Regions from separate parts of the Blautia sp. HA9023 genome, predicted to be linked through region 3. Evidence: riboswitches for the same ligand, from Rfam matches in the RefSeq annotation. Region 3 holds a riboswitch; each other region holds the start of a gene.

Region 1 (8,222 bases), on a different contig from region 3:
GCGCCATGGAAAGGATCAGAGAAAGGGCCGGTATCAGCCTTCCAAACAGGTAAATAAATTTATCACTTGTCATAACTTTATTATAACAGGAAAACCACTGAATCACTACGAACATGACCGCTCCAAGGACTACTCCATAGACTAAGGCCTCCAAAGTGATCCAGTTTCCACTGCTTTCTACGTAATATAACATCGTGACCCCATAATGATTGAAAAGTGGATTCAGAAGAGCCACGATCAAAAGACTGGGAAGGGTAAAGAGAAAGCTTTGCCTAAGTGTCCTTTTTCCTCCAAGCAGAAGGATGGAATAAGACAAAGCACCCGCATAAGAAATGCAGATAAAGACGGGATGCTGATTAAACATAGTAAATAACAGTACTACAGCAAAATAAAAAAAATTCAAAAATGGATGGCATGTGGAAAAAGCATCAATGATGGATTGATCCGCAGGCTGTCTGTTTCTTTTCTCGGTCTTATTTGTTGATAACACGTTTAAATGTACTCCCTCTTTAATCCCTGCTCTTCACAGTACAAATCCACTTTGCTTCCCTTTTTGCAACGTATCGTGCAGTTTTTGTTCACGATTTTTGAGCCAATATGCTCAGGATCATGATGTATCTCCAGATATTCCAGCCGATTGCATCCATGAAAGACTTCCTCTCCAAGATACATGATATTTTCCGGAATATATACCTCTTTCAATTTCTTACATCCGAAAAAGGCCCTCTGATCTAATTTTTTAATTTCTTTTGGTAAGACTATGGTTTCAAAGCAACAGAAGTAAAAGGCTTCCAAACCAATTTCTTCCAGTGTATCCGGCAGCGTGATCTCCTTTAATTCCTTACAGCGGTAAAAAGCTCTTCTTCCTATACTCTTTAAATGCTCCGGGAATACCACTTTACTTAACTGCGTGCAGGAATGGAAACAGCACTCCGGAATCCTGCGGCATTCTGAACTGGTTTCAAATGCTACCTTTTTAAGGGTTGTGCATCCTTTATAACTATAATCTCCCAAAATTTCCAAAGATGCCGGAAATGTTACTTCTCTGAGAGAATGATTTTCCGAAAAAGCACTCTCTTTGATTTCTTTAACGGTCTGTGGGAATACAACGGGCTTACGGAGCTGGCAGCTTGCAAAAGCTTCCTTTCCTATGATTCTGCAGCCGGATGGCAGGATTATCTCTTTTATTTTCCCGTTGCCCTTATAACAGCAATCATCAATATAAATATATTTTTCAGGAATTGCTGCTACCTGTTTGTTTCTTTGCATACTGGCAAGCTGTGCCGTAAATGTACGATGATTAAATCGCAGTATACTCCATGTTGCTTTATCATTCTGTGAGCGCATATGATCTCCTTTCCAACGTTCGGCTCATACAAACTGTATATCTTTTACATGTTTGTATTCTTTACCTGACGTGTTGGATATACTGGCTCAAAATGCTTTCATAAGACGTTTTTCAGTCGATACATTTCACACAGGGAAAAGCAGCTCCGGAATCGCACCGGATTTCCTTAAATCGGCTGCCATCAGCCGAACCACGCTCGATTTTTTTGTTATTCTAATTATAACGATACGCCTTATTTCTGTCAATGTTCGCCAATGTTTCTGGTCTTTATCTCATACCAGTTTAACTATTTTTCACAATTTCTTTACTTCTTATCTTTGTATGGGTTTCCAACATCACTTCCAAGATTGCAGGTATACTTCCATTCAATCTTATCCCCATCTTTGGGCTTATAACTGGAAGCCCCATAATTCGGGAACTCTCCATTTACACTGTACATCCAGCCAGAATTTTTTCCGCAGTCAAATTCATAAAGCTGATTGATGCCTTCCACGTAATAGCTTTTATATAACGGGGTGTATTTGGAAGAGAGCTGGATGTTCTTTTCCCCGCAGATTTTTTTTAAGATGTCAAATACGGTATCGCCCGTAGTAAATTTAACTTCCATTTCCGGAAGTATCCAGCCATTCTCCGGAACAAATTCTTTTTTGGTTTCTTTTAAATCACCGATATTGTCAAGGATCGTCTGGCAGTCTATCGAAATGGTACAGGCAGCAGGCTTTCCGGAATCCCCTTTCCCGATTCCACAGCCCGTAAGGAGACAGCTCCACAAAAGCATAAAACAGATGATTCCTATTACCCCGATCCGTTTCCAATATATTTTTTTCAGTTGCTTCATAATTATCCTCTATCGGATGAAAAGGTACCAAAAACACTATTTGATTTTTGATACCTTTTACACCCTTACTCTGTTTACTTAACTGTAATTTTTATCTTTTTTGTCACCTTTCCAGATTTAACTGTGATGGTAACGGTTCCTTTTCTCCGGCCTTTAACCACGCCCTTCGAGCTGACTGTTGCAATCTTCTTGTTGGAAGAACGGTAGGTCACTTTCTCCTGGGAAGTGATCGGGCTGACCACTGGTTTTAAAGTAACACTCTTTCCTTTCTTGATGGTCAGTTTTTTCTTGAGGCCGCTGATCTTCGTAGTCTTTACCTTTGCAGTCTGGACTTTTACTTTCAGAGTCGCTTTCTTTCCACTCTTTAAAGTAACGGTGATCTTTGCCGTTCCTGTTTTGGTTCCGGCCTTGATCTTTCCGTTCTTATCAACGGTCACGATCTTTTTGTTGCTGGAAGCCCAGGACTTTATGGAATCTCCATATGCCATGGAAACCTTCACCTTTGTGGTGGCCTGTTTCCGCCGCAGGTTAATGGAGGATACGTTCAGTTTTATAGTTGCCTTTAATTTGCTTCCATAATTCCGTGTCTGTTTTTTACCGCAGAGGGAACAGGTTCCTTCCTGCTTCGCCGGACGGAATACCGTAGCTTTTGCCGTAGTTTTCCAGGTGTATTTATGCGTATGTGCAATTACAGGAATCGTTTCCGTCTTTTCGTATCCGCAGACCTGGCAGGTATATCTCATCAGTCCGGTTGTCTTATAAGTAGCAGCCTTGATCTGCTTTCCTTTTCCATAGGAATGCTTCTGGTAACCACCCTTTTTCGTGTTATCCGTGATGTCACATTTTCCATACATGGCAACACACTCATGCCAGTGGGCATCCTTATCAAAATTCCATTTGCTGTCCCATACATGGTCATGTTCCAGGGTATAATCATCGGTATAATGGAATACGATCTCATCCCCGTCTTCCAGGTACTGCTCTTTTACTCCAAGATCTGGGTGGATTCCATTTAAAGTATACATCCAGCCGGAGTTCTGTCCGTTGGAAAATTCTGCAAGCTCCTGACCATCCTTCGTGATTCCGGCAATGTAGGTCTCATCCCTCAATGTACGACAGCTCATTCCATTTTTGGACAGCACTTCTTTTAAGAGTTCCAGGACGTTGGCATTTCCATCGATCGTGTAATCTTTTGCTGCGATCCAGGTATCCAGATTTCCTTTTCGCAGGGTGTGTTCCTGATCCTCCTTTGCACTGCCATGAACAGAGTCTCCGAGAAGCGTAAAGCTTACCGTGATCGTACCGGCATCTTTTTTCAATACCTTAACGGTCAGTTCCACGAATGCTTCCTTATAGGAAATTTTCAGTTTCTGTTCCCCACGTTTATCCTTGTTATATCCCTCTATGGTAAGATCTGTCAGCGAAAGCTCCTGTCTGGTTCCGTCACTGATCACAGCAACCACTTTCATTCCACTGAGATCCAGGTCCTCCCCAAGGTAAAACTCTGTCCGGTAATCACCAGTCAGCTCCAGGGAATCCACATAAACACGCAGGCCTTCTGTAGAGACCAGTTTTTCCTGGTCTGCCCCCAGTGGATCATCCGTCCGGTTATATCCGGTCTGCCATCCGCAGCCTTCCACCTTCGGGCAGCTGGTGGTTTCTTTTTCTGTATTGACATAAGTGGCTCCGCTTGCCGTCTCATGGGTCAGACAGTTGGTATCAATGTATCTTACAAAACCGATTCCTTTATCTGCCCCGCAGTCTTTTGCATAATAATTGTTGGTGATGTCATCGATCCGGTTCAGGCTGTCATAAAAACCAATGATACCTCCTACATATGCTGCGTCTGCCTTTGTTGCCTGTACCTTTCCTGTAAAGGAATTGTTTTTAAAGGTATAAGTGCAGTTGTTCCAGGTCTGTGCCACATAGAGGTCTCCACCAAGGATTCCTCCGACCTTGTCAGAACCGGTGATGCTTCCCTCTGAACTGCAGCTGTTGATAGTTATCTTGCATCCGTTCGGGGCTGTGGAATTGTCATAACCGCCGCCCACAATACCACCAGCCACTTCACCAGAAGCCTCTACGGTGCCATAAAATTTACAGCCGATCACAGAGCAGTTGCCCATGGCATTGTCCCTGGTTCCGATAATACCGCCTACATAACTGGTTCCGTAAACGATCGCATAACTTACACAGTCTTCTACGGTACCCTGCATACGTCCGGCAATGGCCCCGATCTCATTCTCATTTCTGTCATATCCGATGACAACATCTTTCTCAATCGTACAGTTCCGTACCGTTGCCTCAAAGGCTGAAGAACATCCGGCATAAGGGCTCATCGTCTTATTCGCACCCAGAAGGCCGGATTTCAGGGTACTGGAACCACTTTTCAGGGTAACATTGTCGATCTCAACTGCCATTCCGGAAAGTCCCACACCTTCAAAGTTATTGACAAGGCCATAACCGGCAATCTTCTTTCCATAGATGTTCAGGTTACGGATCCTTGTATTACGGACATAACCAAAGAGAGGCAGCCCGCCCTCCGGTACTATTACGGTATGGTTATTTCCATCAAAAATACCGCTGAATGCATTAAGGTTCTCGCCATTTTTCAGGTCTTTCCTTCCATCCTTAGTCACACCGATAGGCTTCCATCCAGTTGGCAGGGTGATGTCTTCCGTAAGCTGGAAGTATGTATTTTCAAAGGAAAATCCCTCTGTATTTACTTTGTCCCGCAGTGCTTCTACATCTGAAGCTGTCTTAAGGAGATATGGAGAGCTTTCACTTCCGTTTCCCTCCCATGGGAGAGGAGCTTCTGTGACGGTGACACAGGCAATATCCGAACAGATCTCTTCACTCGATATCTTTACACCATCACCATTTATATATGCTAGAATATTTGTTTTTACTTTACAGTAATAGTAAGTTATTCCTGTTTCTTTTATTTCTGGACTATATGTATTTTCAGTCGCTCCAGATATTAATATTCCATCTTGCGTTGAATTTACTCTATTTTGATACCACTGATACTCTGTTTTAACGCGAAAATCGTTAGATTTTTGTACAACTATTTCCAATTTTTCTGTAATAGGGATTCCCTTGACATAGGTTGTGTCTTTAGGCTGTTGGAGTATTACAGGCTTATCTGCTACATGTGGGTATACTCTTGCTGAAAAAACGTTACTTGTCGCAGTATAAAGATGTGTATTTATTTCATAAGAAACAAGGCATCTATAGTATCTATAATACTGTGGCTGAGTTGTATTTATTGTGTATGAATTTTCAACTGCATTCTCTATTTTATCATAATCTTTAATATCCGAACTTGCACTTGAACTTACATACCATTGATAAGAAAGTTTTCCTTCATTTTCCTGTAAAACAGAAGCTTGCACTATAAACGGCTCAGCTTTCTCGCCTTGCATAATCCCTACTCCATTTGGCTCCCTGTTATCAGTAAGTATTGGAGTATAGTCAATTTCCCCCGACTTTATGGTAAGCGTATATACTGTATCTTCTGAAACATACTTTGCATCATCTTTTTTTAATATTATGACAGCTGTATACTCCGAATGACTATTCCAATCAGGCGTGAACCGCAAAGCCCCACCAAGTGGTCGTTTAATAAGTTCAACACCATCCATCGCAATCAATTCCGGATGTTCCGCAATTGAGCCATAGCAGTCATTGTCACTTCCGGCAATGTCAATATATTCCGTATTTTTCGGTACAGTCACCTCGAGGTTTTGACTTTCTGTAGTATCCTGCAAACCTGTAGGAAATTCATGTCCCCAGGAATCACTGACTGTCAGCTTATTTAAACGTGCTTTATAATGTATTGGAACTTCAATTGACTGTAAAATATTTCCATTCTTTCTTACTTCAAAGCCAATAGAAAGAATTGCTTTTGAAGAATATTTCACACTCGTATTTTTTAATAGAGTTGAGGAATCCTGTGACAATTTCACTCTTTTTACTGTATCATCCAATGGACTGGTGTAAACTGCATATAAAGTACAACCCTCTGGAATGCTTTCCATTGTACTTACATTTACATAAAACTCGCCATGACTGAATCCTATTGGAAAGTTAAATGCTTGCGTCCCATCAAAAGCGTTGACTGATTCCTCTTTTACTTCAGTTTCACTGTTTTTAATGCAGAGTCTCACACTGCTGATATAATCGCCTTTATCAACTCCACCCGGAACAACGGTTATGTTTGCATATGCTGCTGAAATCGCAGTACTCTCTGTCCCATTATTATTGATTTGTTTTTCTGCTGTAATAAAGTAGGGAGTTTCTCTTGCTTCCAGCACTGGAAGTGTTACTTTTCCCTCTGCATCTGTTATAATGTTTTCCTGCTTTTTTCCATCTATATAGATAGACGCTCCCTCGCAGTTTGAATATGCACGTCCGGCATCATCTTCCTGTCTGAGTCTGAGAACGATCGGCTGTCCTTCTGTAACGGTCTGTTCTTCTTCTGTAAAAAATGCAAGTTTATCCTGGTCCTTTTTCTGCTGTATGAAAAAATGCATCTCGTCACCATTTTCTACAGTTCTTCCAAGCGCAGAACCATAATTGGCACTGTTACGATTTAACGAAGACTTAATATATGGTACATTCTTTTTGTCATATCCCCATAACCGGTAAATCACGCCATCAAATATACCTGCGTCATCCGCGTGGTAATCATAACCAGCCTCTGCTCCTCCTGGATAATACAAGTCATGAGCTACCCTCAGAGCATCATCCATAGTATAGCTAGATTGTCCGCTTAACGTTATTACACGTCCTGCCATAGGTTTTCCATCTTTGTCATCAAGAAACTCTCCATCTTTACTGACACTGACAGTTACCTGTATTTCTTTTGATTCTCCTGTTTCTCCTTCAGACTGGTCTGTTCCATCACTGAAAAGAGCGGCACTCCCATCTGTAAATTCACTTTCACCTGTAACCGGCTCCTCCATCTCCAGATCAAACTCGGAATCTCCATCCTCAGCAATCTGAATATCATCCGTATCTTCTTCCGTAAGATCAACCTGATCATCGGATAGTGTCCCTTCTTCCGAATCCACCTGCTCATCTGCAGAAATATCTTCTTCCAGAATATCCTGACTGGCCAAATCTGTTTCTTCGGATGTATACGCCTCATTAGCATTCCAGTCTTCTGCAAATGCATTTACCGGAAGCTGTAGTGCTAACAAAAATACCAGCAGCCATCCGGCAATCCTTTTCCACAATTTTGTTTTTTTCATTTTGTCCCTCCTTTAAAAAAAGCTCCTCTTCCTCACGGAAGAAGAGCTCTTCAACTCTTAATTATTTTACCTTGACAGTCACTTTAACGGATTTAGATCCGGATTTTACTGTTATTTTTACAGTACCTTTTTTCTTTCCGGTTACAACGCCCTTGGAAGAAACGGTTGCAATCTTTTTGTTGGAACTTGTATAAGTAACTTTCTGACTGGATGTGAATGGAGTTACGACTGGCTTCAGTGTCACTCTCTTTCCTTTCCGAACAGTTACATTTTTGGATACTGTAATTTTTGAGGTTTTTACTGCTGCTGTCTGAACTTTTACCTTAACTGTCTTCTTCAGTCCACTGGCAAGGGTAATCTGCAGTTTCGCAGTTCCACTCTTTTTACCAGTAATCTTGCAGGTTCCGTTAGACTTGCCGCTTACTGTGAAGATCTTACGATTGGAAGATTTCCAAGATTTCACAGAATCGCCTTTTGCAAGTCCGGTAACTTTAAGTCTGGAAGTAGACTGTTTTACTTTTAAGGTTACAGTAGAGGCATTAAGAGTTGCTTTCGGTGCAAGCTTTTTGCCAACATTTCTTGCCTCGCTCTTATTGCATGTAGAGCATTTTCTGGTCTGAACTTCTGGTTTAAATACTGTAGCTGCTGTTGTTCTTTTCCAGTTGCTCCACTTATGGCCTGTCGCTTTAATAGTTTCGGTCTTTGTTTCGTTGCATCTGCTGCAGGTATAAGTAAGAGTACCATCTGCTGTACAGGTTGCTTTCTTGGTTACTTTGGAAAC
Region 2 (8,222 bases), 140 kb from region 3:
TTAAACGGATGCGATCTTTTTTTATAATCTCATCTCCAAGATTTACTAATACCATTTCTATATGATTCGCTGTAATCAAAATTCCCATTGCATGACAGTATGACTTATTAATCCCTATACTTTTTGCCTTTCTTCCACCGGTCGAAGCATATTCCCCAGTTTCTTCCAACACCATTTTTTCTAACAAGTCATTCACATTTGCTAACACAGTCGGCATACTCAAATTTAAATCTTTTGCGATTCCCGCCTTGGATGTAACATGATTGTTCAGCACATAATTAATTATTCTTTTTCTTGTTATATTTTTTTTATCTTTATTTTCCGTTTTCTTACCCTCTTTTATTAAATATATTATAAAAGAATTATATGCTTTTTTATTCTTCTTGTAAAGCAATGTTTTATAATAAATCTCCGACAGAATTTATCTTATAAACAGCAAAAAGCTCCCGAAGGAGCTTTCCACGCTTTAGAACACCAATTCTTTTAACACAATCTCTTCTGCCATATTACGAATACCATTTACCAATCTGACACATTCCCTCTAATCACGAGCTTTCAACTCAGCACTGGTTGCATCCAGCTCATCTAAGTCGCTCTCTATCGTGTCATCTGGTTTTTGCGCGAGCAACGAGGCAAGCCGAGATGCTTGCATCTCGATTTGCCGACTGCCGCGTTCATCGAGACAAGTACTCTTGGGTCGATGTTGGGACAAAAGAACAATCGTCTCCACATGAACGCCCTGGCAGAACTGATCCACTGCACAGGCGTGGGTCATCTCATATCCTGCCTCATAAAATGCCGGGAGGTCTCTTACAAGACTTGTAACCTTGCAGGAAATGTATACGATCTGGTCTACGCCGTAAGCCAGGATCTTTGGAAGGGCTTTGGGGTGAACGCCATCTCTGGGCGGATCAAGGATGATCATATCCGGTTTCTCCGGCACCTCGTCCAGAACCTTCAGCACGTCTCCGGCAATAAAACGGCAGTTATCAATGCCGTTAAGTGCAGCGTTTTCTCTGGCGGCTTTTACCGCGTCTTCCACGATCTCCACGCCGATCACCTCACTGGCAACAGATGCCGCAAGCTGGGCTATGGTGCCGGTGCCGCTGTAAAGGTCAAACACTACTTTATCTCTGGTATCCCCCACATATTCACGGACTTTTGAATACAGGATCTCCGCCGCCAGGGAGTTTGGCTGGAAGAAGGAAAACGTGCTGATCTTAAACTTCAGCCCAAGAAGTTCTTCGTAGAAATAATCCTTTCCATAAAGGATCTTCGTCTCATCACTCTGTACCACATCGGACAGAGAATCATTTAAAATGTGCATGATCCCCACGATCTTACCTTCCAGGGGAAGTGCAAGGAGCTGTTCTTTCAGTGGTTCCAGATCATACTCTTCCTGGGTGGTAGTTACCACATGGACCAGGATCTCGCCGCTTGTGACGCCTCTTCGAAGAAGAAGGTGACGGAGATATCCCACATGCTGAAGCTTCTTATAAAAACTGGCATTTCGTTCCAGGAAAAACTCCCGCACACAGGCAAGGATTTTCGTCATATCCGGATGCACCAGCTTACAGTCATCTGTATTCAAGATATCGTAAGTGCTGCCCTTCTTATGAAGTCCAAGGGACAGCGGACCATCCTTATACTCATCGCCAAAGGAAAACTCCATCTTGTTGCGGTATCCAAACTCGATAGGACTTCCGTAGATCCCATCCCAGTGATACAACTTGTCTGTATCCTCAGTTTCTTCTGTCTCATCACTGTTCTTCCCGATCTTATCCATACTTTCTCTGACTGCCCCATCCAGAAGTTCCCTTACCTGGCGCTCCTTCATCTCTTTCTGCGCCTCATAACTCATGGTCTGGTACATACAGCCGCCACAGGCCGGGAATTCCTGACAGGCCGGTTCTCTTGTCTCCAGCGGAGATTTCTCCAGAACTTCTAAGAGGCGTCCCTCCGCCCGTCCGGAACGCTTCTTGTTGATCATAAAACGTACTTTCTGTCCCGGAATTCCGTTCTTTACAATGACTTTCTGGTCATCCACCCATACAAAGCCTTTGTTTGGAAATTCCACTTTTTCTATAACACCTTCGTAAATTTCACCTTTTTTCATAAATCCTCTTTCTGTCTTATAAGCAGCAGGCAGTAAATCGAATATTCCAAGTTTGCTTTACGGTCTGCTCGCAAACACAATCGCTTCACTGCCTGCATTCAAAAATCAAGCCCCGGTATCGCGCCGGGGCTTCAATCATCCGCTTCTCATATTCATACACTGCAGACAACCATTCTGATCTGTTCAAAACAGCTGTTCCGGTGAAAGATCTTACTCTTCCTCGTCCTCAAAATAATCATCGAAGTCATCATCAAAATCTTCTTCGAAATCCTCCAGATAATCCGGAGCGAAGAAACGGTATACTGCAAATGCGATTCCTGCAACAGCTGCAACCGCACCGATGATCGCCAGTACCCAAAGGACTGTATTCTTATCTTTCTCTTCTTCTTTTTTCTTCAGTGTCGCAAGCAGTTCTTCAAGCTTTGTTGTATTTAAATTCATAACACTGCACCATCCTTTCTTTCTGTTCGGCTGTACTTTCTGTCAGTAAATCTGCAGCGCAGCGTTTTTTGAGGTCGCTGCACCCGAGCCTTTTTTTAATGTTCTTATTATACCACCATATGTCTGGTTTTACCAGAACTTACACAAATTTTCGCAGAAACATTCTGTAAAAAAATCGCCGTATTTCCGGCATTTCCGGAAAGATACGGCGGTTTTCTCTTATTCTTTATGGGTTCCTCGGATCACTTTGATCCCGCGTTCTTCTATCAGACCGCAGATCTGTGTTATCCGCGGACATTCCTTTTTTTCCTCATTCAGACGGCATACCCCGACATGGATGACGCTGATCTTTTCACTGACCAGCCGATCTGCCTTTTCCAAAATCCCCTCATCTTCAGCAGGTTCTTTTGCATTGGTGTCTTTGCATCCGTTGCATGTCATCACAGCTGCCAGAATCGTATCTTCCGGATAGCCGGAAAAAAAATCTCTTCTTTCCCGAAATGCAGACAGACATCCTGCCCTGGTACACACATCATTGGAATTAAGGCATGTCAAAATCCCGATCTTTTTCATCTTTTTCCCTCTATGCATCCCGCCTCACAGCCAGAATCATAAAAACAAAATATGCATCTTTCCGCGGCTGTCGTAAACGATCTCCGCTTCTACTTTATAGATCCTGCGGATCAGCTCCGGGGTCAGGACTTCTTCCGGCGTTCCGTAACCTTCCAGAACTCCGTCCTTCAGTACATAGATCTTATCACAGTATGCTGCTGCAATATTCAGATCGTGAATAGCGGAGATCACGGTTACATTAAGTTTTTTCACCAGCTCCATCAGCATGATCTGGTGGGTAATGTCCAGATGATTGGTAGGCTCATCCAGAATCAGTGCAGAGGTCTGCTGGGCAAGTGCTCTTGCCAGGATCACCCTCTGCTGCTCTCCTCCGGAAAGAGTGGAAAAGGTACGGTCTGCAAACGCCTCCATCTGTACGGTTTTCAGCGCTTCATCCACGATCTGGTAATCTTTTGCATTGTCCCGTTCCAGAGTCTTTTTATGAGGCGCACGCCCCATAAGAACCACCTCGCGGACCGTAAAATCAAAATTATAATAATTGTGCTGTGCCACCACGGCCATTTTTTTCGCAGAGCTTCGAACACTCATGGAATGAAGCTCCTCGCCGTCCAGATACACGGCTCCTGCGTCTGGTTTCAGAATACGGTAAATGCATTTCAGCAAAGTGGATTTTCCGCTTCCGTTTGGTCCGATGATTCCTACCAGTTCCTTATCCTGGGATTCCATGGAGATTCCCTTCAGGATCTGTCTGGCGTGAAAGCCAACCTGAATATTTTCTGTGGTGATCTTCATTACCGGGCACCTCCGAATCCATAGGATTTCCGCACAAGCAGATAAATAAAGCAGGGAGCACCGATAATGGATACCAGCACACCGATGGGCATCTCGGAATTTTTAAGGATCACACGACATGCCACATCGCACCAGATCAGAAACGATGCACCAAGAAGCGCACTTAAGGGGAGCAGTTTTCTGTGATCTGTTCCAAAAAGGATCCGGACCACATGAGGGATCACCAGTCCCACAAATCCGATTACACCGGCACAGTACACGGCAAATCCGATCATAACAGAAGCAACGATCAGATAAAAAGTCCGCAGTCTGTGCAGATCTGTTCCAAGGGTAATGGATACGTCATCTCCCAGAAGCATCAGATTCAGGTTCCGGTACTGCGTCCAGAAAACAGCCACGCACACCAGCGTGACCGGAAGCATTACACCCACTCTGGTCCAGCTTGCTCCGGCAAGACTTCCCATGCTCCACTTCATAACTTCTGTTGCCGCATTTTTGTCATTGGTAATATAAATGACAAAATTGGAAAAAGCAGAACAGACTGCGCTGACCGCCATTCCCGCAAGGATCAGTTTTGCGGAAGTTGCCTTTCCACCCATGTTTGCAATGGCGATCACCGCAAAAGAAGTGATCATCGCGCCAATGAAAGCTGTGATTCCCACAGAGTTTCCACCAAGAAAGCTTCCGATTCCAAGCATGATGGCCAGTGTGGCACCCAGAGATGCACCAGATGAGATACCCAGCACATACGGGTCTGCCAGCGGGTTCTGCACGATAGCCTGCATCACCACGCCGCACACGGAAAGAGCCATTCCAACTGCCAGAGCCAGAAGGACTCTAGGCAGCCGGATCAGCCACACAACATCATGAACTGCGCCTTCCGCATAGGCGGACAGACTTTTTATATGAAACAATTTATAAGCGATAACGCTGTATACATCCTTCAGTGACAGATCCGCATTTCCAAAAGTGATGGCTGCAAGTATGGAAAAAATAAGGAATCCTGCAAGTCCGATGAGAACTGCCACATACATGGATGTTCTGAGCACCTTATCTTTTTTTCTCTGTGAAGCTGTTTCTTTCACTGCATTTTCTCCGATCAGTCAAGATTTACGTCCGGATATAATCCCTTTGCAAAAGTTTCGATTCCGTCCTGGGTACGTGTTGCACTTGCATACATCTCACTGAGCATGATCGGGTAAACACGTCCGTTCTTTACTGCGTCAAGGCTCTTCAGGGACTCATCATCCTGGATCACTGCAAGCTGGCTGTTCTTAACAGTTTCCGGATCATCTCCTGCATATGGCATGTAAACCACAAAGATCACGTCAGGGTTGGCTGCGATGATATCCTCTTTTCCAACGGTGGAAGCATCCGGGTTTGCAAGAGTTGCGCCTAACTGTGTTACCATATCTCCGCCAAGGCTCTTTACGCCATAGTTTGTGATGTCATCTCCAAGAGGCTCCAATACCATTACGCTTGGTTTGTCTTTTACATCTGCAGTTGCAGTAAGAGTTTTGTCGATCACTGCTTTTGCATCATCAACGATAGCCTGTGCTTTGTCCTGTACATCGAAGATCTTTCCGATATTTAAGATATCTGTGAATTCATTTTCCAGTGTTCTGTCGCCGTCCGGACGAGTATTGGTGTTGTAGTAGGTGTTGCAGCCTTTGTCGATCCAGTCTGTTACATTTCCCAGATTCTTATCAGAGAAAAGAGAGCTCCAGGATAAGATCATGTCCGGCTCCAGCATTGTTACAGTTTCAAGGGATGGGGTAAATTCGTCAAGATAATTTGTTTTTGAGAATGCTTCTTTGAGATCTTCCGGAACTTCATTATCAAGACCTGCGGTAGCTACCAGGTGGTCTTCCAGACCAAGTGCGAGCATAGTCTCAATGCTTCCCTGATATACAGCAAGGACTTTTTCCGGTGCTTTTTCATAAGTGGTTTCGATTTCGTTTCCATCGTAATCATAGGTTGTGATGGTCAGAGGATATTCTGTCTTGGTTGCCTCTGCGGAAGAATCTTCGGTGTCTGCAGACTCTGTACTGTCTTCTGCTGCCGGCTGGTTGTCTTCCTTGATGGTCTCGGAGTCTGCTCTCTCTGCGGCATAAACAGCCGGAGTTGCTGATACGGTCATTGCCGCTGCCATTACCATTGCCATGATTCTTGTGGATACATACTTGTTTTTCATTTCATTTCCTCTCTTTTCGCCTGTTTTATCTCCTGTTGCCTATGGGTAACCGAAAAGATGGGGCTTCATAAAATCTGCACGGAACACTTTGTACGGAAGCTCCCACTTACATACTGTCAAGCAGGTTTCCTGACTTACAGACTCAGAAAAAACTCCGCAAAATAAAAACTGATACACCATTCATCTTTTAGCCGATCATGAATGATATATCAGAATTTTCTCCAGAATCTCTCTGACATCGGGATTTCGCCTTCTCACATGAGTTTCTGCAATGGCATGTGAAATCCCTTCTTCTGTATACAGTGGCCGCAACCGCTCAGGCTTTTTACCCGATTCCCTCTCACAGTATCCGGCAGCATATGTGCCGGTGATACTGTTCACTTCACAGCAATTCAATTACGCTGATACTGATTCTAACATACCGGTTTTCCAATTACAACCTTGAGGCCGGATTTTTACAGTTTTTTGCAGAAATAGTCTGCCCGGAGAGATCCCTCTCAGATCTTTTTCAGCTTGGCAAAACCGGCGAACATTTTTTTCACGCCGACTTTGTCAAAGTCTACCGTCACTTCGTAGTCTCTGCCGCCGTCTGCGATATTTTTTACGATACCGACTCCGAATTTCACATGACGGACCGTGTCTCCCTCACCATAGTCCAGGCTGTCCGCCTTCTTCACTGTGAAATCTTTTTTCTGCAGGGTGCTCTTTGCCTGGAAATTCATTTTCATCTGGGCATAGGCGCTTTTCGGAGATACGATATCATCTACTCTGGGCTTTTTCTCCTGAATCGTATGTCCAAGATCCACCAATTCTCTTGGAATTTCCCTTACAAAGCGTGATACACGGTTGTACTGGGTCTCTCCACGGATCATACGCTGTTTTGCACAGGTTAATGTCAGTTCCTTCATGGCACGTGTGATCCCCACATAACAGAGTCTTCGCTCTTCTTCAATATCCGACGGGTCTCCGGACCAGATGGACGCATATCCCGGAAATACTCCGTCCTCCATACCTGCCATAAATACATTGGGGAATTCCAGTCCCTTGGCACTGTGAAGGGTCATAAGAAGCACATAATCCTGATCCGGATCAACGGAATCAATATCTGCCACCAGTGCGATCTCTTCCAGAAATGCGGAAAGTGTTGCCGGCTGTCCTGCCTCTTCCATGGCTTCCTGGAAAGATTCGGTCTTGGAGATCAGCTCATCGATATTCTCGATCCTTGCCTGAGCTTCTTCTGTTTTTTCTGCTTCCAGCTCTTTCACATAACCGGTCAGTTCGATCACTTCTTCCAGCGTTTCACGGACTGTATAAGCCTCTGCCTTACTCTTAAGTCCCTGGATAAAAGATACAAAATCATTGATCTTTCCTGCTGCCCGGCCAATGGACGGTACTTCCTCCACCACACGGAGGGCATCATAAAAGCTCAGGTTCATCATATCCGCATAATCCTGGACCCGGCCGATGCTGGTAGCTCCGATTCCTCTCTTCGGTACATTTAAGATCCTGCGCACAGCCAGATCATCACTGGCATTGTCAATCGTCTTCAGATAGCTTAACAGATCCTTGATCTCTTTGCGGGCATAAAAGTTTACACCGCCCACAATCTTATACGGCACATTTGCCAGGAGAAATTTTTCTTCAAAGAGACGTGACTGGGCATTGGTCCGGTAAAGTACCGCACAGTCCTTATACTGGAATTTCCCGTTACGCCGTCCCTGAATGATCTCTCCCGCAACATACTCCGCTTCCTCAAATCCGTTGTTGAACTGCCGGAAATGAACTTTATCACCCTCTTCGTTCTCTGTCCAGAGTCGTTTTTCTTTACGTTCTGTATTGTTGGCAATTACCTCGTTGGCTGCGTTCAGGATATTCTGTGTAGAACGGTAATTCTGCTCCAGCCGTACCACATTCGCCTCAGTGAAAACCTTCTCAAAGCCCAGGATGTTCCCGATATTTGCTCCACGGAAACGATAAATAGACTGGTCATCATCGCCAACTACGCAGAGATTCTTGTATTTTTCCGCAAGAAGACTTACGAATTTAAACTGTGCGGTGTTAGTATCCTGATACTCATCCACCATAATATACCGGAAACGTTCCTGA
Region 3 (8,222 bases):
GAATGCACCATCACCAATATGGCCCGGGCAGCCGCAGGGAAGGGCCTCCGGCTTCTCGGAATCACAGACCACGGTCCCGGAACTCTGGCTGCCGGAACTTCTTCCTATTTCCGGAGCCTTACCTATTCTCCGAAAAAACATTTCGGAGTAGATCTGCTCTACGGAATCGAACTGAATATTCTGGACCGGAAGGGAACTGTAGATCTGGATCAGGAATTATTATGTAAACTTGATTATGCCATCGCAAGCATGCATACCTGGAACTACCGTCCCGGTACCAGAGACGAGAACACAGAAGCTTTTGTCAATGTCATGAAGAATCCCTGTGTCAAAATCCTCGGTCACAGCGACAACACCCATTATCCGGTAAATTATGATGTTCTTGCCCGAACTGCCAGAGAAACCGGAACAATCTTTGAAATTAACGAAGCTTCCCTGGCTCCATATGGCTACCGTGGTGATACCAGAGAAAACTGTTATGAGATTCTCCGCTGCTGCCGCAAATATCATCTGCCGCTGCTGCTCTCCAGTGACAGTCACGGTCCGGAACACATCGGTGATTTTACCTGTGCTGCTGAATTTGTTCATCAGGCCATGTTCCCGGAACAGCTGATTCTGAACAATCATCTTCCAAGATTGAAGGTATTTCTGCAGACCAGATGATCTGGTAAAACAGTAAGATCGAATATACATAAAATGTATCCGAATACACATTCATGTTTGACTCACAACCAAAAAAGCCAGCTCGGACACATTTTACCATGTGTCCGAGCTAGCTTATTATTTCGGGTTATATTATATTTTCTTTATTATCATTTCTCATCTGCCTGAGAATTCTCTCTCTGCTTTCTTATCATATCCGCAAGTTCCTGATATTTTCCTGTGATATATCCATAATTCTCTCTTCTGTGAGGAAGTTTACACGCAGTGCAGTCCTTGATTCCGCTTTCCGTAAAATGGAAATTACCACCGCATTTATCTCCCAGTGCATACAGCGGACAATAACAGAACAGGCAGTTAAAATTTTCCGGATCTGCTCCTTTATGGCATGGAAAATACTCGCATTTTTTGTGGCTGAAATAGGAATATTCTTTTCCCTCCCAATATGGTTTCTCCATGGTTCTTATCTCCTCCCGGATCATGCACTCTCTTAATTTTTCCGTAAAAAAAGAGGTAGCGATCCCACCCCGGGGTAGAAATATAATCCGTTCATGAGTGCGCGGAGGGAACGAATGTATCCGGAGTAGTATCGCCTGCCATTTAATCATGTATAATTCATATGAACAGGCGCATTCCATAAAAAAATGCCTACTCTCGTAAAAAAGTAGACAACGTCCCAGGGGTGCGGAGTCCCTGAAATGGTTGTTACACTTTACACGGAAGTTTAACCTCGCCATAACAAGCAGGTTTCCTGGCTCCGGGATCATGGCTCGTCTCTCCTTCTCATACATAGGTACAATGGATTCTGAGATTCGCTCCTCCGTTACAGTGACCGGATCGCTCAGGTTTCTCACCTGATTCCCTTTTCTGCTGGCTTCTGATAATCCATGACTGTCAGATGCCCTCAGCACTTGCTATGTTCAATATGGAATTATACTGATATTATAATAACACCCTGTTAATTATATGTCAATACCGTTTCAGATTTTTCTGATATAAATTCACTGTTTCCTTATAAGAAACAGCCTGGCGGAATATGCCGCCAGGCTGTTCAATATCTTCATCTTAATAAATTTTATATGGTTCGTGATTATACAAGACGTCTTACAGAGACAATCGTTCTGTATGTCGCATCGTTACTGATCTTGATACCATCCTGAGAATTGGATGCATGTACAATCTGTCCATTGCCCATGTAAATAGCCACATGTCCACCATAGCAGATCAGATCTCCTGGCTGGGCATCTGCATAAGATACCTCAGTACCTGCATTCTGCTGCTCATAGGAAGTTCTCGGAAGGCTTACGCCAAAATTGGCATATACACTCTGTACAAAACCGGAGCAGTCTGCACCATTGGTAAGGCTTGTTCCGCCCCATACGTATGGATTTCCAACAAACTGTGTGGCATAATTCACAACAGAAGATCCTGAACCGCTGCTGTAAGAAGAACTGTCACTGTCTGAGGATGTGTCCTCTGCACCTTCTTCGGATGCATCTGTACTGTTATCGTAATCTGCGTCTGCATTATCCTCTGTATTCTCAGTATCCCCGGACGCGTCATCTTCGATCACATTGCCATCTTCATCATACTGCGCATCATCATTTTCACCATTGTCTGCATCTTCATCCACATGCTCGGTGTCATCCTCTGCAGTATCCTCATCTGTATTCTCAATCACGTCGCCGTCCTCATCGTACTGTACGTCTTCGCTCTCGTCCGCCTCATCCTGCTGTGCTTCCTGCTCTGCCTGGCGTCTTGCTTCCTCTTCTGCCTCAGCCTGTGCTCTCGCTGCTGCTTCAGCCTCGGCCTGACGTCTTGCCTCTTCCTCTGCTGCAATACGCTCAGCCTCTAATCTCTGAAGCTCTGCTGTCTGCTCTGCAAGAAGGTTCGCATAGTCTGTAGCCTGCTGCTGTGCATAAGCGATCTCATTATCATAATCCGCAGATGTGGCACGCTTCTCATCCAGCTGTACCTGCAGATTCTGTGACTCAGCCTCGTACTCCTGCTTCATTCCCTCAAGTTCTGCCTTCTCCTGTGTATACTGAGCTTCCAGGTTGGCAACCTGCTGAATGGTATTGGAATACTTCTCAAGGCTCTTTCTGTCCTGTTCATATGTCTTCTGTGTGTACTCAGCTTTCGTGAGAAGATCTGACAGGTTCTCTGCATTAAGCATCATCTGGAACCATGCATCATCTCCACCTTTCTCATAGAGATACTGAATACGCTTCTTCATTGCCTCATACTGCTTGGTCTTGGCATTCTTAGCCTTCTCAAGGTTCGTCTGGGTAGAAGCAATATCAGCTTCTTTATTAGAGATGTCTCCCTCCAGTGTCTGGATTGAAACCATCACGTTTACAAGATTGGCATCAAGAGTGGAAATTTCGCCTTCAATCTGTGATTTCTGTGCGGAAAGATCATCCAATCTGGAATAAGTCGCATTCAGCTGTTCATTGGTTGCATCCATTTCCTGCTGAAGTGCTGCCTCATCTTCTCTTGTTGCGCTTACGCTGACTACCTGTGCTCCGCTGATGATGAGCGCCAGTGTCAGACATAATATTCTTTTCTTCATGACTGTTCACCCTCGCAATCTGATTCTGAATTCTGATTTATCCGACAGTTCTCTGTGTCTGTCGTTTGTTTACTTGTCTCTGCTGTTATTTCATTCTCAGCAGTTCATGTAATATTTCTGCAATATCTTGTTCCAATCTTTTTATATATTAACACAGTGTTATTTGGATTGCAAGGTTTTTCTATCAATTAGTTTAAAACTTTGTAACATTTATTAATTATTTTGACATTAAAAAAGAGAGAACCTTGCATTTTCGGTTCTCCCTTTTTGTTGATTCAATAAAATTTTTTGATATTTCTGTTGCAGCCTGTTTTTAATTGAACAGATCTGCAAGAATCTGATTTGCAGTCTTCTTCAGGTATCCATCCGGATCAGAAAGTGTGCTTCTGTTCCATCTGAAATATGCTCCATTACGGATGTAATTACCGCTGGACTCATGGTAATCATATTTGGATACGCCCGGATATTTTGCCATATAGGTTTCTGCAAGCTTGATCGCCTGGCTTCCGTAAGTTCCGTTAGGTGTCGGTGTTCCGGAAATCTGAACGCCTGCATTCGGCGTACAGTGCAGAATCACAACACTCTTATCTGCGCACTGACCAAGAACCATCCATGTATGTCCATCGTTATATCCGATATCTCCAGGATAAAGTTTCCAGTTTGAACTTGACAGCGTTGACTGGGAAATGATCCTTCCCATTCCCCTGCCAGAATACAGGGAACCGATATCTCCGGAAACAGTTGTATAATTCACTCCACCTGATTTACTCTGCATGATCTGGTATACAGACCATCCTACATAACCGGAACAGTCAAGGCCCTTCTGTTCTGTAGATTCACTGAGGTCCATATAGTTTCTGTAGTTATAAGAACTTGAATTATTATCATACCACTGTTTCCACTTGGAGCTTACACCTTTTCTGGTTGCATCTGACCAGTTATGTCCACCGCCCCATACATAAAGCGTCTGTCCTACCGGTTTCAGGGCATTGGCCAGGAAATTTTTGATCGTCCTGGAACTTGAAGGAGTTGTTGTATTCGGATTGCTGCCGCTGGACTGAAGAACTCCGGAACTGCTGAATGTGTACTGCACTCCGTCAATGGTCTTGGTTCCTGTAGCCATAACACCGGTAGACGGGTCAAAATAGTATTTCACTCCGCTGGTAATATTGGACACCCATCCGGTGGCCATAATGCCTTTGGACTTCTTTGATTTATAGAAATAATATGTATAGCTTCCAATCTTCCTGAAGCCTGTATACATAGCACCTGTGCTCGGGTCAAAATAGCGTTTCTTCGCTGTCGATGTTGTTGCCCAGCCGGTGGCCATAAAGCATTTGCTTGTAAAATATCTGGTCACGTTCTTGGAATCTGTAAGAAACGTACTCTTGGCTGCAACACCATTGCCGCTGTAGAAATAATATTTCTTATTGCTGATGGTTGCCCACTTGGTTGTCATATAACCGGTAGACGGATTAAAGTAACGGGTATTCTTCTTGCTGTCTGTCAGCCAGCCTGTTGCCATATAGCCCTTAGCTCCATTGGCATTATAGAAGTAGCGTTTACCCTTGCTGTCCTTTGCCCAGCCTTTTACCTGAACTCCTGTAGAGGCATTGAAGTAATACTTCTTTCTGTTCAGAGTAAGCCAACCTTTTACTTTCTTTCCATTTTTGTAGTAATAGGACTTCCCGCCTTCTGTTTTAAAACCATTCTTGGTTGCCGCCTGTACATCCGTTACAGTTGTGTGTACAGTCGCTCCGGCTGCAAAAAACATCAAGATCAAAAAAAGTCCCCAAAGTTTCCATTTTTTGCTTAATTTTCGCATACATACCTTCCTTTGATAGATAATTGATATTTACTATTTATGAAGTCCGGCTGATCGTTGTCTGCACTGCCCATCCTGTGAGCGGTAAATAAAACGTGCAATTCATTACAATTCTGTTACAAATTTACGTCCATATTATATACCATTCTTTATCTCCCGTCAACTCTTTCCCGTTTTTTCCCTCTCCAATCTCCTTTTCCGCACAGGAAAAATCCCGATTCCAGGATTCTTCTTCCTGTGCAGGCACCTTCATCAGAATAAAAAATCCCCGGATCATCAGGTATATGCGCTGAATATTCCGGGGATCTGATATTAATAAAAAATGTTACTTCCTGTAACAACTCTGTTACAGAGAATTTCCTACAGGAATTTTTTGCGAAGTTCTGCTCCGTCAAGTGCACTTAAATATGCCGGTGCAACATCAAATACAGTTTTGCATCCCTTCTGTCCTTCCTGGTTCATGCGATATGCAGCTCTTGCATAAGCAACGATAACGGAAGATGTGAACTCCGGATTGGAATCCAGTTTCAGGCTGTACTCGATCACATGGCTGTTCTCATCATTCCATCCTGTTTTTCCGCTGCGGATCACAAAACCACCATGTGGGATTCCGCTGTGGTCACGGTTAAGTTCTTCCTGGGAAATAAAGTGTACCGTTGTGTCATACTCATCAAAGTAGTTCGGCATAGTCTTGATCTCTTCTTCGATACGCGCAAGATCAGCACCTTCCTCAGCAACTACGAAGCACTCTCTTGTATGTTTCTGACGTGTGGTAAGCTCTGGATTTTCTCCGTTTCTTACTGCCTCAAGTGCTGCCTCTACAGGGATTGTGTACTGTTTTGCGTCTTTTACGCCTTTGATACGGCGGACTGCATCAGAGTGTCCCTGGCTGACACCTTTACCCCAGAATGTATAATCGTTTCCGTTTGTAAGGATGGCATTTGCGTACATACGGTTCAGTGAGAACATTCCCGGATCCCAGCCTACAGAGATGATTCCTACATGACCAGTTTCCGTTGCTGCCTTGTCAACATTTGCGAAATGCTCTGGAATTCTCTTATGTGTATCAAAGCTGTCCACAACATTGAAGTATTTCACATATTCCGGTGTCTGAACAGGAAGATCTGTAGCACTTCCTCCGCAGATGATCAGGACATCGATCTCATCTTTCAGCTTCTCTGCGTCGTTTACAGAATAAACTTTAGCAGTCTCTGTAAGGATCTTTACTGTTTCCGGGTCACGTCTGGTAAATACTGCAACCAGCTCTGTATCCGGATTGTGTTTGATCGCGCACTCTACACCGCGTCCAAGATTTCCATAACCTAAGATACCAATTCTTATACTCATAACGATTTCCTCCTCTTTTTCCCGGCAGATACATTGATGCAAAACATTCTGCTCCGCTGCACGCTCATGAGCGCAGCCACTTCGCGGTTTGCCTTACAAACATGTTCTGCCCTATCTATCGCAAAACGGATCTGCAGGATCCGCCTTACAAACATACTCAAAACGGATAGTTATCCTCCGCATCAGCAGCAGAAAATACCACCCGGCCAGCACATGGCACAGGCCATAGTCCGGCAGCAGGCATCACACATATCTCCACCTGCTGTCGGCATTCCTCCAAAAGGATCCTGTTGCTGCTGGTACCAGCCACCGCCGCCCTCCATTCTCTGAAGGATCATGCGGTACTGCACATTATCAGGCTCCTGTCGGACTGCTTCCCGGATCTGATCTAGAGCCGTCACATTATTGCCAAGTCCCATATTGGCCATGGCAGCCAGATAATACCACTCGCCATTTTTCTGGCCAAGAGAATTCAGGACATTCATAGCCTCCTGATAATGGCCGCTCTGCACATAATTGGAAGCAGCACGTCTTCGCATGCTCTCTTCATCCTGATAGGTACTGGAACCTGCACTTCCATAGCCGCCAAAACCGCCGTAATTTCCATAGCTGCCATACCCATTTCCCGAAGCACTTCCGCCATACTCCCGCTCTTTCATGATCTGTTCGTACGCCTGCTGTACTTCCTTGAATTTCTCTTCTGCCTGATCTTTATTCGGATTATTGATATTGGCATCCGGATGATATTTTCGGCTGAGCTTCCGGTATGCCTTCTTTATTTCATCATCAGATGCGTTTCTGGGAACTCCCAGCACACTGTATGGATCTAACATTTCTTTTCTTTCTCCCGTTCTTCCCTGCGTTTCTGTCCGATGGCTGTGAAGCGGCACCAGACGCCGGAATATAAAATATTTCGAAGGATATCACCATATCGGATCACGGGCATTCTTTCAAATTCCCTGCAGCTTTCTGCCAGCATCATTGTAAGCATCCGGCGTATCTCTTCCTCGAACCCTTCCATCTTATATTTTTTAAGGAACGGATTGTAATTTCCGTTTTCTGCATCTTTTTCCACATCGTCATAAGCATCCAGGATATAAATAAACTTCCCGAGATAAAATCCCATCCGCCGCAGTGAAGATTCCCACACATCCTTACGGAACGCAAAGACCTCCTCCATGATCCTTCCGGAACACCCGGCAACACGGTCCACATCGGTTTCTCCCTGTTTTTCCAGACTGGAAAGTTCCATAAGAGCTTCCTTTATCCTGCGGATCTTCTCCGGATAATGAGCCATATGTTTCTCTCCGCCGGTCTTAAGAAGTCTGGCGTATGCGTAACGCAAAGGTTTATGCTCATCCTGCCAGTCATCCATGCATTTATAATATGAAAGGATCACATTCATATCCGCACAGTATTCCGTAATTGCATTCCGGCGCACAGGCTGTGGTTTCAGAGGATGGACCGCACACCTTGAAGTTCCCTTCTGTGTAGGTGGTTCATATACTCCACTCAGCAGAAGGACCACAAAGGTCATATCATAAGTCAGTGAGATCTGTCCTGGTATGCCATATCTTTCCCTCAGTTCTCTGCAAAGTCCGCAGTAAAAAGAACGGTACATATCAAAATCTTTAAATTTGATCTCCGGTTTATTAACTGTCACATATCCGAACATTTCAGCTCCTCTTTACGAATTTCGTGTGGCATTTCGGACATTCGATCTCTATCTTGCCTTTCCCCCTGGGAATACGGACCTTCTGTCCACAGCCCGGGCAACTGTAAATATGGTGCGTTTTTCTTTGTTTCATCAGATTTTTT
Region 4 (8,222 bases), 630 kb from region 3:
AAGGCATGGGGAACTACCAACAAAAAGATCGTAACTGTAAGCAGCAAAGGTGTGATCAAAGCCGGAAAAACAGCTGGTACAGCAAAAGTTTCCGTAACCTTAAAGAGCGGAAAGAAAGCTTATATCACAGTAACTGTTCAGAAATCTACAGTAAAAACAACAAAGATCACAGGTGTAAAATCTGCCCTTACTCTGAAAAAAGGAGCAAAGACAACCCTGAAACCAGTACGTACACCGTTCACATCCGGTGAGAAGATTACTTACACTTCTTCCAATAAGAACGTGGCAACCGTAAGCAGCACAGGTGTGATCACAGCAAAAAAAGCAGGAACAGCAGTGATCACCGTAAAGAGCGGAAGCAAAAAAGTAACATGCAAGGTAACAGTTAAATAAAGCTGTTATCCCCTGAAAAATAAAAGCGGCATTTTTTCACAGAATGAAATGTGAAAAAATGCCGTTTTTGATCATTTGATCATAAATATTCAACTTTAAAATCAAATTCCTTACAATACTCATCTACTTTGGAACCTTTATAACACCGGATGGTACAGGCACGGTTGATGATCCATGGCCCGATAAAATCGGGATCGTGTCGGATCTCCAGATATTTCATACGGTTACATCCGTGGAATACCCATTTGCCGATATAATGGATATTTGTGGGAAGACAGACATAAGTAAGATTCATACACTTAAAAAATGCGCTTTCGTCCAAAAATTCCAGGGACTGGGGAAGATGAAGTTCTTCTATGGCACAAAAATAAAAAGCCTCTTTTCCGATACGTTTCAGACCTTCCGGGAAATCCACGGAACGGAGATTTTTACAGCGGTAAAAAGCACGGTCTTCGATGAGGGTAAGTGCGGAAGACAGCTGAAGGGATTCCAGGGAGGTACACTGTGAAAAAGCTTCGGAGCGGATCCGGGAAATCTGTGAATCATGGGGAAAGATCACACATCCAAGCTTTCGGTTCTCCTGAAAGGCGGCTCTCGGGATAGAAGAAAGTGCCTGAGGAAGAATGACTTTTTTCAGGGAATTACATTGAGAAAATACGTTGGATCCCATATTTTCCACCTGGGTGGGAAGCAATACTTCTTTCAGAAGAGTGCAGCCCTGAAAGGTTCTGGCGCCGATATTTTTAAGCGTGTCCGGAAAACAGACAGAGGAGATCTTGGTCTTTTTCTGAAAAGCTTCCGACGCGATATATTCAATTGGCGCAGGGATCTTTACATTTGAGGAAAGATAGTTTCTTGCGTTGTTTTTGGAAATGACACGACTGGATCTGTAATAAGTACCTGACATAAAAAAGTCTCCTTCAACATAAAAAAAGACACCGCATCACAGGCAGATACGATGTCAAAAAAGAATTCTCCATTTATCATACGTGTAATAGCCGGCAGTATTTCCAAGCAGATCTCCTGACTTATGCAGTCACGTTTATCCCCTTCTTATACGATAAATTACAATGGTTCACGGATAAACTAAGCAAATACAGTAGCACGTCTGTTGAGGATTCTCACCTTATTCCCTTTTAATCCGGTTTTCTGCAGGAAAAAACCGGAACTTGAAAACGTCTATATTTAATATTTTTGGGTGTCTGATTATTATATCACAGAAAAAGGACAGATACAATTGTTTTCCGGGTTTTCGTTTGACAGACAAGAGGAAATAAACTATAATTTCAGTATAAAATTTCATAGAAAAGAAAGACGTGCAAACAGGTGTGATTCCTGTACATGTAAGTGCGATGCCGTACAGTCGGCGGGCGGTTTTTCTTTCATGTAAGGTAGCATTGGTTTGCGCATAGGAACATCTATCAGGTAACGGAATCCCCTTGGAAAAGAGGGATTATTTTCCGTTACCTTTTTTGTTGCTTTTTTTGTGCAGAGAAAAGGAGGAAGAATGGAAAGTAAGAGGAAAAAGACGCTGTTTAATGTGATCATGGTAGTACTGATCCTGGTCATTGCCGGATGCGGAGTGATGGCAGTGGGAAATCTGAAAGGATGGTTTGATAAAGGATCGGACAGCGTTCTTATGACAAAGAACGTAAAAGGTGTGGCCAATATTCAGAGAAACGGTGTGGGCTACGGCCTGGAAAAAAATGTGGCATTGAGAGCCGGAGATATTCTTGAGACGAAGAACGGAACCACAGCGGAGCTTTCAGCCGGAGAAAACAATACACTTTCACTTAACGCAAATACGAAACTTACTGCGGAATCCGTAGAAAAAAACAATTTGAAACTTACTGCGGATCAGGGAGAGGTTTTTGCGGATCTTACGGATTCTGTGGGAAAAGCAGAGATCGCTCTTGATGAAAATACGCTTACCTTTGAGACAGGAGTCTTTTCCGTAAGCGCACAGTCCGGAAGCGGCGCTGTGTATGTATTTAAGGATGAAGTGGAACTGGCCGAAGCGGACGGAAAAACCACAACCGTAACAGCCGGCGAAAGTGCTCAGATGACAAAAAGTGAGGACGGAAGCTGGAAAGTAGAAACAAGTAAGATCTCAGCAGGAGCATTAAATGAATATATGATCCAGCAGCTGCTGGGATGCGCAGATAAAGACAGTTTATGTTTTACACCGGAGGAACTTCAGAAAGTTCTGGATGACAGAGCCGCAGAGAAGAAAGCAGCTCTTGAGAAGAGTTTAAATTCTACAAACAAGATTCCGAAGACTTCAGAAAAATCGGATGATAAAAAGTCTGCAGATGGATCTGCGAAACAGAATTCCGATACAACAGACGGAAATACCGCAGACACTGCAGGCAGCGGAGAGAACACAACACAGGAATACACACCGGATGCTTCTCAGGATGAGACGGATTCTTCCGGAGAAGACACCGCAGGCAGTGATGGAGATGTATCCGATGACGGCAGTTCTGATGATGGTTCCGGTGACGGGGATTCTCAGGATACCAAGCAGTGTACCATCACGATCCTCTGCGATACCATCCTTAATAATATGGACAATCTGACAGCCGGAAAAGAAGCTTATGTGCCGGCAAACGGAGTGATCCTGGATACCAGTACCGTAGAGTTTACAGAGGGAGAAACCGTTTTTGAAGTACTTCAGAGAGTTTGTGAGTACGCCGGAATCCAGCTGGAATATTCCTGGACGCCTATGTATGACAGTTACTATATTCAGGGAATCAACAACCTGTATGAATTTGACTGTGGAGCACAGTCCGGATGGATGTATAAAGTAAACGGATGGTTCCCGAATTACGGATGTTCCAAGTACACACTGGAGGACGGAGACGACATTGTGTGGTGCTTTACCTGCAATGGTCTTGGCGCGGATGTCGGTGCGGAATATAACGGTGAGTGACAGCAAAGGGAGTAAAAGATATGCAGAGAAAAAAATTTCTGGCACTGATGCTGACGGCTGCTCTTGTGGGGCAGCCGGGAGCTCCTGTTTCAATTATGGCGGCAGAAACAGACGAAAGTTCCGATTTCGGATCGTTTGGATCAGAAGCTTCTGACACAGCAGAAAAAAAATTGCCGGTGATCACGGAGGACCTGTCGGAGGAGACCATTACATATGATCTCAATGAAAAGGCAGAGCCTTTAAAGGTTCAGACGGAAGAATCCGGCAAGCTGAAATATCTGTGGCTGAAAAGTGATGACAACGAGAATTTTTACAAAATAGAAAAGTCCGACAGCCAGGAAAAGACAAAAGAAGAACAGACCGGGGAACAGCAGGGGGAAAACAGCCAGCCGGAGTATGAAGATACACAGGAGTATACACCGGCTACAGATACAGCCGGAACCTTCTACTACAAAGTCCGGATCTGGAATTCAGAAGAAACAGACGAAAACGCTTACGTAGAAAGTAAGACTGTCTGTCTTCAGGTGTTAGATCCGTCCGCTGAAGACCATAGTGGATCGGATGCTACAGATGGGAAAAAGGACGGAGAGCAGAAGGATCCGGCAGCATTGGATAAAGAAGATCCGGCTGCAGATCATACATCAGGTGATACCGCAGAAAATTCGGGGAACGAAAAAGATGCGGATCCGGACGGCGAAAATTCCGGAAGTGAAGACAGTGGAAATGCGGCTGATGACGGGAAAGATTCCGGCAATGAAGCTGGTGAGAACACCGGTAACGAAGAGGACAATACCGGAGAATCTGGTGGTGAGAACATCGGAGATGAAGATCCTGCCGCTGAAGATACCGATAAAAAAGACACGGATATCGCCGAAAACGATTCCGAGAATCATCTTCCCAAACGTCAGGAAGACATCCCGGAAAGTGAAACTTACGAAACCGAAGGTTACTGGAACGTCTCTCTCAGTGAGATCTTTCAGGATCCGGACGGAGATGATCTGACCTATTACGAAAAAGGAGAAAGAGATGAGGACTGGACTCCTGTAGACGGAGATTCTTACCTTTGTCACCTGGAAGAAAATCAGGAGACCTATCTTTTTACTGCAAAGGATCAGGAAGGTTACGGAGATGTTTATGCCGTAACTCTGAAAAAGAAAGACGCGGCGGAACTGGAAGTATCAGAAGCACAGAAGGCTCAGGAGAAATCCGCGGCAAAGGATACGGAAGAGGAACTTTTCTCATCCGGAGACGCAGAGGCAGCTTCTGCTTCCAATACGGCAAGTTTTAATACCATTTATAAAGAAACCGGAGAACATCTGGCATTCATGGCAGAAAAAAGCGCACCTGTAAACGGAACGCTGTGCGGTGAATGGATGGTGATCGGCCTTATGCGAAGCGGCCAGCCTGTGGACGCATCGGTTTACAGCCGTTATAAATCCAATCTTGTGGATGTGGTGAAACAGAAAAAAGGTGTACTCCATGATAAAAAATATACGGAATATTCCAGGGCAGTTCTGGCGCTTACAGCCATTGGAGAAGATGTTACCGATGTAGGAGGATACAATCTTCTGCAGCCGCTGTCCGATTTCGACCAGACAGTATGGCAGGGAGTTAACGGAACGATATGGGCTCTGATCGCCTTTGACAGCCATGATTATGAGATCCCGAAAGCAGCGGTCGGAAAAACGCAGACAACCAGGGAAAAACTGATCAACAACATTCTGTCGCAGGAAGTATCCGGCGGCGGATGGAGCATCATGGGCGGAGCAGACAGTGACGTGACAGGAATGGCACTGCAGGCTCTGGCACCATATTATAAGAGTAATTCTTCCGTAAAAGCGGCAGTAGACAGAGCGCTGAAAAAACTTTCCTCTATGCAGCTTTCGGACGGAACTTTCGGAACTATGGGACACAGCACCTCCGAGAGCTGTTCCCAGGTAGTGACCGGACTTTCGGCACTTGGTATCGACTGTGATAAGGATTCCCGCTTTATCAAAAACGGAAAGTCCCTTCTTCAGGGATTATTAAGTTACTACGACGGAAAAGAGGGATTTCTTCATGTTGCCGGAAATGGCTATGACCAGATGGCAACGGAACAGGCATACTACGCAATGACTGCATACAGCCGAATGAAAAACGGGAAAAATTCCCTTTATGATATGACCGATGTGGCGATCAAATCAGACAAGGAAAAAGCGGCAGAAGTGACGAAACTGATCGAGGCACTTCCGTCAAAGATCACCATGAGTAATTTCCAGAAAGTGATCACTGCATATGCCGCATACAATGGACTGAATTCCACACAGAAAGCGGTTATCTCCAAGACAAATAAGGATAAGCTTCTCAAAGCCTATGCGGAGGCTCAGGATGTGGAAGTGAAGTATGTGGAAGGTCTGATCTCAAAGATCGGAAAAGTAACATTGTCCAGTGAAGAAAAGATTACAGATGCAAAAACAGCCTATAATTCCCTTTCTTCCGCTCAGAAAAAGAAGGTTACAAACTATTCTGTTCTGACAGCAGCGGAGAAGGCACTGCAGCAGTTAAAAAAAGCAACAGAACCCACACCTACCACAAAACCATCCGGCCCGTCAGGAAAACCGGGTTCCAAGGTAAATCTGGTAACACCGAAACCAACGGCAACTCCCGGGGCAGCGAATCCGTCCAAAACAAAATCTGCCGGAGGTTCCACCAAATCAGCAACTGTAGGAAGCGGCAGCAAATCCTCTTCCAAAACAGGAAGCAGCAAATCTTCCGCCAAGAAGAGCACTGCAAGTACCAAAAAAGCAAATTCCAATAAAACAGATTCCAAGACGTCTGCAGCCGAAACAAAAGCAACTGAGACAACGGCATCCAAAAAAGTTGTCAGCGAAATGAAGACGTTTTTCGACAAAAAGAGAAAAGATCCGTATCCGTCAAAGATTGATGATTATTCCGAAAAGCAGATCAAAGAACTTGGAAAAACCTGGAAAAATTATGAGAAACTTTCCGAAGGGGAAAAGAAAGCAGTTCAGGAAGAGAAAACCTATCAATCCTTCCAAAAGCTTCTTACCGCTCTTGGTGAAAAATATCATTTTGACCAGGCTACCGGAACGAATCTGGATGACAACAAGGATGAGGCATTACCGTGGTATGTCCAAATGGTGGTAAATCCAAAGATCGCAGACGAAAGCGAAGTGGAGACCATCCAGAAAGTCCTGGGCAAAAAATCCGAGGTACTTTCCCTGAATGAAATTCATTTTGTAGATACCCTTACCGGGGATGACTGGAAGCCGAAGGACATTTTGAAGGTGCAGCTTCCAATGGCAGATCTGGGCGATTATAAGAGCTGTATGATCGTACATATCACAGATAAGGGAAAAGTGGAATTCCTGAAAGGAAAGATATCAGACAGCTATATTTCCTTTGACGCGGCAGAATTTTCTTCTTACGGAATCGTAGGATTTATGGGAGATTCCGACGAGATACTTTCCGGGCAGGAAAAGAAGAAACCGGTATGGCCGTGGATCGCAGCCGGCGGAGCAGCGCTGATCCTGGTAGTGATCCTGGGCGGTGTACAGATCGCGGACAGCCGCAGAAAAAAGAAGGATAAAGGTGAAAAATAAAAATGAATGAAAAAAAAGATACTTTTTCCACCTTTCATCCGGTAATCAATTTTACCTTTTATATTGGCGCGTTTTTGCTGGGGATGATGCTGATCCATCCGGTTTTTCTGGCAGTTTCGGCAATCACAGCAGCGGCTTTTTACATTACCGTAAAAGGAAGAAAGGCGAAGAGTTTTCTGTTTGGAATGATTCCGCTTTTTCTCATGCTGTCCTTTATCAATCCTTTGTTTAACACCTACGGAGACAGGGTTCTTTTTACCTGGTGGAACGACCGGCCCTACACGCTGGAGGCACTTGCGTACGGAACAAGCCTTGCTGCGATGGTAGTGACCATTCTTTTATGGTTTGCTTCCTACAGTTTTGTGATGACCAGCGATAAGTTCCTGTACCTGTTTGGAAAAGCAGCTCCATCGGTTTCGCTGGTGCTGACGATGATCCTGCGTCTTCTGCCTAACTACGAAAAAAAGATCGCGCAGATCGGCAATGCAAGAAAAAGCATCGGCATGTCCGCAGAGAATGGAACCACAAAAGAAAAAGCAGAGCATGGACTGACCATCGTATCCGCGATGACCTCCTGGGCTCTGGAAGGCGGCATCATCATGGCAGACAGTATGCGCAGCCGTGGGTTTGGTACCGGGAAAAGAACGACATTTTCCCTGTACCGTTTTGAAAAAAGAGATAAGATCCTGCTGGCGATCATGGCGGGTTTTCTTGCCATTGTGATCTTCTGCTGTATCATGGGCGGCAGCAGCGCGCAGTACACACCGGAATTTCTGGTGGCAATGAGCCCATATACCGTTGTAGGAGCAGTTGCCTACGGAGCGTTTCTGGCTCTTCCTACAGCAGTTAATATTACGGAGGAAATCATATGGCACATTTTGAGATCAAAGATCTGAGCTTCTATTATCCTACAGAAAAAAAGAAGCCGGCTCTTTCCCATATTAACTTAAAGATCGAGAGAGGCCAGTATGTCACAGTCTGCGGAAAAAGCGGCAGTGGCAAGACCACACTCTTAAGACATCTGAAAAGCGTACTTGCGCCTCACGGAAAAACAGAGGGCGAGATATTTTTTGAAGGAAAACCTCTGAAAGATGCGGATCTTCGGACCCAGTCGTCCAGAATTGGGTACGTTATGCAGAATCCGGATAACCAGATCGTCACAGATAAGGTGTGGCATGAGCTGGCATTTGGGCTGGAGAGTCTTGGCATGGATCAGAAGACCATCCGTCTCCGTGTAGCAGAGATGGCCAGTTATTTCGGCATCCAGGGCTGGTTCCATAAAAACGTGACAGAAC

Evidence for each region. Region 3 has a riboswitch for cobalamin ahead of AC04Q6_RS04400 (cysteine-rich small domain-containing protein). Riboswitches for the same ligand answer to the same signal wherever they lie in the genome.
Region 1: another riboswitch for cobalamin. It lies ahead of AC04Q6_RS03865 (leucine-rich repeat domain-containing protein); the one in region 3 lies ahead of AC04Q6_RS04400 (cysteine-rich small domain-containing protein).
Region 2: another riboswitch for cobalamin. It lies ahead of AC04Q6_RS05025 (ABC transporter substrate-binding protein); the one in region 3 lies ahead of AC04Q6_RS04400 (cysteine-rich small domain-containing protein).
Region 4: another riboswitch for cobalamin. It lies ahead of AC04Q6_RS07205 (leucine-rich repeat domain-containing protein); the one in region 3 lies ahead of AC04Q6_RS04400 (cysteine-rich small domain-containing protein).

What each region holds. Positions count from the first base shown of each region.
Region 1 is NZ_JBWLUR010000004.1:36,237-44,458, reverse strand. Features, by position in the region: gene AC04Q6_RS03870 (energy-coupling factor transporter transmembrane component T) at 1-193, opposite strand, end outside; gene AC04Q6_RS03865 (leucine-rich repeat domain-containing protein) at 493-1,347, opposite strand; cobalamin riboswitch at 1,403-1,558, opposite strand; gene AC04Q6_RS03860 (DUF4430 domain-containing protein) at 1,653-2,186, opposite strand; gene AC04Q6_RS03855 (Ig-like domain-containing protein) at 2,261-7,441, opposite strand; gene AC04Q6_RS03850 (leucine-rich repeat protein) at 7,503-8,222, opposite strand, start outside.
Region 2 is NZ_JBWLUR010000006.1:186,179-194,400, forward strand. Features, by position in the region: gene AC04Q6_RS04995 (ROK family protein) at 1-394, opposite strand, end outside; gene rlmD (23S rRNA (uracil(1939)-C(5))-methyltransferase RlmD) at 542-2,116, opposite strand; gene AC04Q6_RS05005 (hypothetical protein) at 2,327-2,557, opposite strand; gene AC04Q6_RS05010 (CGGC domain-containing protein) at 2,777-3,130, opposite strand; gene AC04Q6_RS05015 (ABC transporter ATP-binding protein) at 3,167-3,922, opposite strand; gene AC04Q6_RS05020 (FecCD family ABC transporter permease) at 3,922-5,007, opposite strand; gene AC04Q6_RS05025 (ABC transporter substrate-binding protein) at 5,022-6,116, opposite strand; cobalamin riboswitch at 6,223-6,512, opposite strand; gene pcrA (DNA helicase PcrA) at 6,614-8,222, opposite strand, start outside.
Region 3 is NZ_JBWLUR010000006.1:49,866-58,087, forward strand. Features, by position in the region: gene AC04Q6_RS04395 (PHP domain-containing protein) at 1-663, shown strand, start outside; gene AC04Q6_RS04400 (cysteine-rich small domain-containing protein) at 813-1,118, opposite strand; cobalamin riboswitch at 1,385-1,587, opposite strand; gene AC04Q6_RS04405 (C40 family peptidase) at 1,751-3,232, opposite strand; gene AC04Q6_RS04410 (N-acetylmuramoyl-L-alanine amidase family protein) at 3,546-5,057, opposite strand; gene AC04Q6_RS04415 (diaminopimelate dehydrogenase) at 5,418-6,404, opposite strand; gene AC04Q6_RS04420 (J domain-containing protein) at 6,587-7,237, opposite strand; gene AC04Q6_RS04425 (DUF5685 family protein) at 7,231-8,079, opposite strand; gene AC04Q6_RS04430 (competence protein CoiA family protein) at 8,081-8,222, opposite strand, start outside.
Region 4 is NZ_JBWLUR010000006.1:683,250-691,471, reverse strand. Features, by position in the region: gene AC04Q6_RS07210 (DUF4430 domain-containing protein) at 1-393, shown strand, start outside; gene AC04Q6_RS07205 (leucine-rich repeat domain-containing protein) at 473-1,300, opposite strand; cobalamin riboswitch at 1,390-1,581, opposite strand; gene AC04Q6_RS07200 (DUF4430 domain-containing protein) at 1,901-3,325, shown strand; gene AC04Q6_RS07195 (prenyltransferase/squalene oxidase repeat-containing protein) at 3,346-6,927, shown strand; gene AC04Q6_RS07190 (energy-coupling factor transporter transmembrane component T) at 6,930-7,823, shown strand; gene AC04Q6_RS07185 (ABC transporter ATP-binding protein) at 7,796-8,222, shown strand, end outside.